Regions from separate parts of the Sulfitobacter pontiacus genome, predicted to be linked through region 1. Evidence: riboswitches for the same ligand, from Rfam matches in the RefSeq annotation. Region 1 holds a riboswitch; each other region holds the start of a gene.

The links. Region 1 has a riboswitch for cobalamin ahead of bluB (5,6-dimethylbenzimidazole synthase). Riboswitches for the same ligand answer to the same signal wherever they lie in the genome.
Region 2: it holds a riboswitch for cobalamin, as region 1 does, so the genes downstream of both, AB1495_RS04170 (energy-coupling factor ABC transporter permease) here and bluB (5,6-dimethylbenzimidazole synthase) in region 1, are expected to answer to the same signal.
Region 3: it holds a riboswitch for cobalamin, as region 1 does, so the genes downstream of both, AB1495_RS04105 (DUF1636 domain-containing protein) here and bluB (5,6-dimethylbenzimidazole synthase) in region 1, are expected to answer to the same signal.

Annotation. Positions count from the first base shown of each region.
Region 1 covers NZ_CP160849.1:1,875,648-1,877,845, forward strand. Annotated here, with positions in the region: gene AB1495_RS09200 (hypothetical protein) at 58-819, shown strand; cobalamin riboswitch at 856-1,034, shown strand; gene bluB (5,6-dimethylbenzimidazole synthase) at 1,084-1,764, shown strand; gene AB1495_RS09210 (hypothetical protein) at 2,003-2,198, shown strand, end outside.
Region 2 covers NZ_CP160849.1:827,266-829,463, forward strand. Annotated here, with positions in the region: gene cobA (uroporphyrinogen-III C-methyltransferase) at 1-527, shown strand, start outside; cobalamin riboswitch at 554-770, shown strand; gene AB1495_RS04170 (energy-coupling factor ABC transporter permease) at 842-1,525, shown strand; gene cobF (precorrin-6A synthase (deacetylating)) at 1,587-2,198, shown strand, end outside.
Region 3 covers NZ_CP160849.1:813,800-815,997, reverse strand. Annotated here, with positions in the region: gene cobW (cobalamin biosynthesis protein CobW) at 1-822, opposite strand, end outside; gene AB1495_RS04105 (DUF1636 domain-containing protein) at 819-1,199, opposite strand; cobalamin riboswitch at 1,293-1,511, opposite strand; gene AB1495_RS04100 (cobyric acid synthase) at 1,679-2,198, shown strand, end outside.

The DNA.
Region 1 (2,198 bases):
CCCGACCCACCTGCTTGCGCAAATGAAAGCGTGGGCGTCTGCGGTCACCATGGTCCCATGACAAATTTTTTCATCATGGGGGATGATATGAAAGTTACTTGCACACTACCAATTATCGCAACCGCGGCACTTCTGGCCGCTACCACTGTCAGCGCCGAAGGGTTCAGCCTGTCCGGTGCGCGCTCTGCCATGCAAAGCGACATCTCGTTCAACGTCATGCAATCCGCAGGGCAGGGGCAGATCAAGCTGCGCCATAAGGTCCAGCCCAAAGCGCAGGTCCGGTCCAAGACCGTGAGCAGCCGCAGCCGGTCTTTCCAAGAGCTCAGCGGGGTCAGCACTGCCGCCGACCTTAAAAGTCTCATCGCTTGGGCCGAGGCAGGTCCGAAGGGCTATGACGCCGTGCAATACGGGGCCAAACGGCTGCCGCCACAGCGTCCGACGCAAATGACCATCGGCGAGATCTACCGCTGGATCGACCGCACGCCGGGCCAACCGCATGCCATCGGTCGATATCAGTTCATTCCGTCCACACTGCGCAGTCTGGTGCGACAGGCGGGCCTGAGCAAGAATGACCGCTTTACCTCGGCGGTGCAGGACGGGCTGGCGGATATCCTTCTGGTCGATGCGGGGTTTAACGCCTTCAAGAAAGGCAAGATCAGCCGCCACCGCTTTATGGAAAACCTCGCGCGTATCTGGGCTGGTTTCCCGACCTCTAACGGGCGGTCCTATTATCACGGCTATGCAGGCAACAAGGCCGTCATCTCGTGGAACGAGTTCGACGCCGTAATGAAGAAGATTTTCGCAACCAAACGCGGCTGATCCCCGCGTTAGGGCTTGTTCCGGGCGGACAGCCGTGGCCCAATGGCCGGGTCTGGTGTCCGCCCCGCGGAAGAATCGGGAAGCTGGTGAAACTCCGGCACGTGCCCAACGCTGTAATGGGGATGGTTTGCGCATAGGCCACTGGATTATTCCGGGAAGGCGCGCGGACCAGACGACCCTAAGTCAGAAGACCGGCCAGACAGTACAGCTTGCCCCGCATGGACAGCGGGATTGGCGCATAAACGTATTGTTGGGGACTGAACAATGCCGATACCCTCTGCGCTGGCACCCGCCGCGCCTTTTTCAGATGCTGAACGCGACGCCGTCTACAAGGCGATCTTTACCCGCCGCGATGTACGCGATCAGTTTTTACCCGATCCAGTGGCCGAGGATGTGTTGCACCGCATACTGACCGCCGCGCATCACGCACCGTCCGTCGGGTTGTCACAGCCGTGGAATTTCATCGTCATCCGCGATCAGGCCGCACGCGATCAGGTCTGGCAAGCCTTCAACCGCGCCAACGAGGAAGCCGCCCAGATGTTCGAGGGCGACCGCCAGACAACCTACAGGTCGCTGAAGCTCGAAGGCATCCGCAAGGCGCCGGTCAATATCTGCGTGACCTGTGACCGCAGCCGTGGCGGTAAGGTCGTGCTGGGGCGCACCCATAATCAAAGCATGGATCTTTATAGCACCGTCTGCGCGATCCAGAACCTCTGGCTTGCCGCCCGCGCCGAGGGCATCGGGATGGGCTGGGTCAGCGTGTTCCGCGATGCCGATCTGCGTGACCTGTTGAAGATCCCCGACCGGATAGAAATCGTCGGCTACCTGTGTCTGGGCCACGTGGACGAGCTTTACCAGACGCCCGAACTTGAGGTGAAAGGCTGGAGCAAACGGCTCCCCGTGGACGAGATGATCTTTGACGGTACGTGGCAGGGCGACCCGTAGTCACCGTCCGTCCCGCTCACGTTGTCATCTCCCGCAGTACGGGTAATTTGCGCGGTCAGCGGAACTATGCCGGTTCCCTGACGTTGCCTTTGTGAAGCCAGTGCATCCCGCGTCTGGCACGCAAAGAGGAAGTATTCAAAATGGGCGGTATCATTTATCTCGTTGGTCTTGTGGTCGTGGTTATGGCGGTGCTGTCGCTGGTCGGCTTGGCGTAAGCAAACGCCGGGGAGGCATTTACATGAACACGACACTCACTGAAAAAACTGCCGATGGATCCTATGTCGACTGGCCCGCAATTTTCGCGGGCACTGTTGTCGCTGTGGCGATTGGCCTCTTGCTGACCACCTTCGGCGCGGCACTTGGCCTGTCGTCGATCACGCTGGACGGAACCGACAATTCATCGACGCTTGAACTGGTGCTGACCGCGCTGTGGA
Region 2 (2,198 bases), 1.0 Mb from region 1:
CGAAGCAGGATCACGTGAGCCGTTTGCTGGTCGAACACGCATTGACCGGCGCGCGGGTGGTGCGGCTGAAAAGTGGGGACGCGGGCGTGTTTGGCCGGCTTGAAGAAGAGCTGACCGCGCTGAAAGCGGCAGGCGTCGCCTTCGAGATCATCCCCGGTGTGACGGCGGCGTCTTCGGCGGCGGCGGCGGCGATGATCCCGCTGACCCGACGGCTGACCGCGCGGCGGGTGCAATTCATCACCGGCCACGGCGAATCGGGTGCCTTGCCCGAAGATCTGAACATGGCGGCGCTGGCCGACCCTACGGCGACCACGGTCGTCTACATGGGCCGCCGCACCTTTGCAGGTTTCGCCGCGCGGCTGATCGAGGCGGGCTTGCCCCCCTCGACCCCAGCCCTGCTGGCAGAGGCGGTATCGACCCCCGATCAAAAGCTGAGCCGCCACACCGTGGAAAGCCTTGCCCATCTGCCGCTGGATCCCGCAACGTCAGCGCCTGCGCTGATCCTTTACGGGCCGTTGACCGAATAGATGACTTGACAAAACCAGCCCGAAAATGACCACCTATTCCGGACGGTTCCCCGTGCGCCTTCGGGCAATCGGGGTGAAAAGGGAATACGGTGCGGTGCCAAAGCAAAGGTGCCAAATCCGGAACTGCCCCCGCACCTGTAAGTGAAGAGCAACCCGCATTGCCACTGGGCCACACCGCCTGGGAAGGCGCGGCACGCATGGACGCACAAAGTCAGGAGACCTGCCGTCATGGGGATGATCCCTGTTCCAACTGGCTGCCCCCCGGGGCGGCTTTCACATTATGCCGTCGGGGAAGACGGTAAGGAGACCTGAATATGCATATCGAACCCGAAGTCGTGACCGGCGCCAAGCTGGTCCTGTCCTATGGCACCGCTGCCGGTGCTGCGGCCTATACCGCGAAAACCGCAATGGACTCTGTCCGTGAAAAAGGCGTCGTGCCTTTTGCGGGCGGGGCCGCGGTGGCCACCGCGCTCACCTTTGTCTTTTTCCAGGTCTTCCCGCATTTCCCCGTGGGCGTGAGCGAAGTGCACCTGATCCTCGGGTCGACCCTGTTCTTGCTGTTCGGCGTGGCCCCTGCGGCTGCCGGTCTGGCGCTTGGTCTGCTGGCGCAGGGCGTGTTCTTTGCCCCCATCGACCTGCCGCAATACACGATGAACGTCACCACGCTGCTAGTGCCCTTGTTCATGGTCTCGGCGCTGGCCAAACGCATCATCGCGCCCAACACCGCCTATGTTGATCTGACCTATGTTCAAGCGCTCAAGCTGTCGACCGCGTTTCAGGCGGGCGTTGTGGGCTGGGTGGCGTTCTGGGCCATCTACGGTCAGGGCTTTGCCGCCAGCAACATCGCCGCTGTGGCCAGCTTTGGCGGGGCCTATATGATGGTCATCCTGATCGAGCCGCTGGTGGATCTGGCCGTGCTCGCCGCCGCGAAAACCCTGCGTGATTTCGCGGGCAGCGCGCTGTTCACCAAACGTCTAACACAGACTGCCGCTGAATAATCCAAGACCCGACGCGGCCCCCTACTCTGCGGGCCGCGTCACCCCCTGCCGGAGCCTCAAGATGTTTACGCTTTCACTGATCGGCATCGGGTCCGGCAATCCCAAACACCTGACATTACAAGCCATCGACGCGCTGAATGCCTGCGATGTGATCCTGATTCCGTCCAAGGGCGCAGGCAAAGATGATCTGGCCGGCCTGCGGCACGAGATTTGCGCCCAGGTGCTGCGGTCGGACGGGCCTGATATTCACGAATTCACCCTGCCCAAACGCGACGCCGCCAACCCTGATTATCACGCGGGCGTCCACGATTGGCATGATGCCATTGCGCAGGTCTGGCTGGCCGAGATGCAGCGCACCCTGCCCAAAGGCGGCCGTGTCGGCTTTCTCGTCTGGGGGGATCCGTCGCTGTATGACAGCACCCTGCGCATTGCGGAGCGGTTGCAAAAGGCCGTCACACTCACCGTCGATGTCGTGCCGGGGATCACCTCTCTTCAGGTACTGACGGCGGGCCATGCGATCCCGCTGAACACCATCGGCAATCCCGTCACCATCACCACCGGTCGGCAGCTGCGCGATCATGGCTGGCCACTGGGTGTGGATACGATTGCCGTCATGCTGGACGGCACCTGCGCCTTCGAGGTGTTGCGGCAGCACAGCGACATACACATCTGG
Region 3 (2,198 bases), 1.1 Mb from region 1:
CAACACGGCGGCCTCAAGGGTGGCGACATCGGCGACCTCGCCCATGTCGATCACCACGCTTTCAAAGTCGTCATGTTCGTGATCATCATGCCCGTCGTGGTGGCTGGGGCGCGCGTCGATGTCATCTTCGGCGGCGGCTTCCAGACCCAGCACAACGCGCGGGTCGATCACGCCTTCGGTCATCGGAATGATCGGCAGCTTGCGCGGCGCATGCGCCTCGATCACCTTGCGCGCAGCCTCGACGCCCTCGGGGCCCGCCAGATCGGCCTTCGACAGCAGCACGATGTCGGCGCAGGCGATTTGGTCTTCAAACACCTCGGACAAAGGCGTTTCGTGGTCCAGACTGTCGTCGGCATCGCGCTGCGCGGCCACGGCCTCCAGATCGGGGGCGAACTGCCCGCTGACCACGGCTTCGGCATCGGCAAGCGTAATCACGCCGTCCACGGTGATGCGCGACCGGATCGCTGGCCAGTCAAACGCCTTGAGCAAGGGCTTTGGCAGCGCCAGCCCCGACGTCTCGATCAGGATATGATCAGGCGTTTCGGGCAGGGCCATCAGGGCTTCGATGGTGGGGATAAAGTCATCGGCCACGGTGCAGCAGATACAGCCGTTTGCCAGCTCGACGATGTTCTCGGCGGGGCAATTGTCAATCGCGCAGGATTTCAGGATGTCGCCATCCACACCGGCGGTGCCGAATTCATTGACCAGCACGGCCAGACGCTTGGAGCCCGCGTTCTCCATCAGGTGACGGATAAAGGTGGTTTTGCCAGCGCCCAGAAAGCCGGTGATCACGGTAACGGGGATTTTGGTAAGGTTGGTCATTCGGTAGGCTCCTGTGGGGGAATGCGGGCGATGGATTGTTTGCGGAAGACCACGGGGCGTTCGCGCCAGGGCACCACGCCATCAGAGGTCTGGGCATAGGCAGAGACGCCATTCACGATATCGGACAAATGCGCGTCAGTGTCGAGATCGCCATACACATAAGTCCAGCGCGACGGCCCACCCGACAGGACCATCGAACAGCCCCGCGAACAGGCCGACAGACATTCGGCTCCGCGCAGCTGCACACCGTCGGGCAGATGCCCCGACAGCGCGTCAAACAGCTGTTGGCCGGGGCGCGGCGCGTCCTCGGCGGTGATCTGACCTGCGCGACAGGTGGTGCAGATGGTGACGGTGACCGGTTGATCCGTGGTGGTCATATCTTGCCTCATACGTCGATGGGCCAAGGGGGATCGCCAGCAGCGAACGACATGCGAACAGCGTTCTAGGCCAGTCGCGAAACACCCCGTTCGCCCGTTACAAACTATGCTGGCAGGTCTCCCGGCTTGCGGATCTAAGGCAGCTTGCCTTGCGAACCTTCACCTTCCCAGCCTGCGGGCCAGTGGTTGAAAGCTCTCTCCGGTCACGGTCGCGGGGGCGGCTGCGCTTGGCGCTGACCCAAGGCTGGATCAATGCGTATCGCGTTCCCTCTTCGCCTGTCTGGGACAGGAACCAACATACGCCCTGCATTGGTCATTTGCCCGCCTCTGTCAAGCTGCGCCTGTCATAACGCAGGGGCCAAACCCGCTTTGCGCGGATTTTCCCGCGGGCGACCAATGCGCAGGGGGCACGCGCGGACGCTTGACGGGATCACCGCAGGCTGACACCAATGACTGCACAAAAAACACGAGGTCCCGCCATGCCCACCCGCGCCATCATGATCCAGGGCACCGGATCGAATGTGGGGAAATCCATGCTGGTGGCGGGCCTGTGCCGCGCGGCCACGCGTCGGGGGCTTTCCGTCGCGCCGTTCAAGCCGCAGAACATGTCGAACAACGCCGCCGTCACCGAGGACGGCGGAGAGATCGGCCGCGCACAGGCCCTGCAAGCGATCGCCTGCAGACGGCCCCTGTCGGTGCATATGAACCCCATCCTGCTGAAACCCGAAACCGACAGCGGGTCGCAGGTGATCGTGCAAGGGCAGCGCCACAGCACCCTGCAAGCGCGTGACTTCAGCAAGGCCCGCGCAGGGTTGATGGCCCCCGTGCTCGAAAGCTTCGGTATCCTCGGGCAAAGCGCCGATCTGATCATCGTTGAAGGGGCGGGCAGCCCGGCTGAAACGAACCTGCGCCAGAACGACCTTGCCAATATGGGCTTTGCCCGCGCCGCAGGTGTCCCCGTTGTCTTGGCCGGAGATATCAACCGTGGCGGCGTCATCG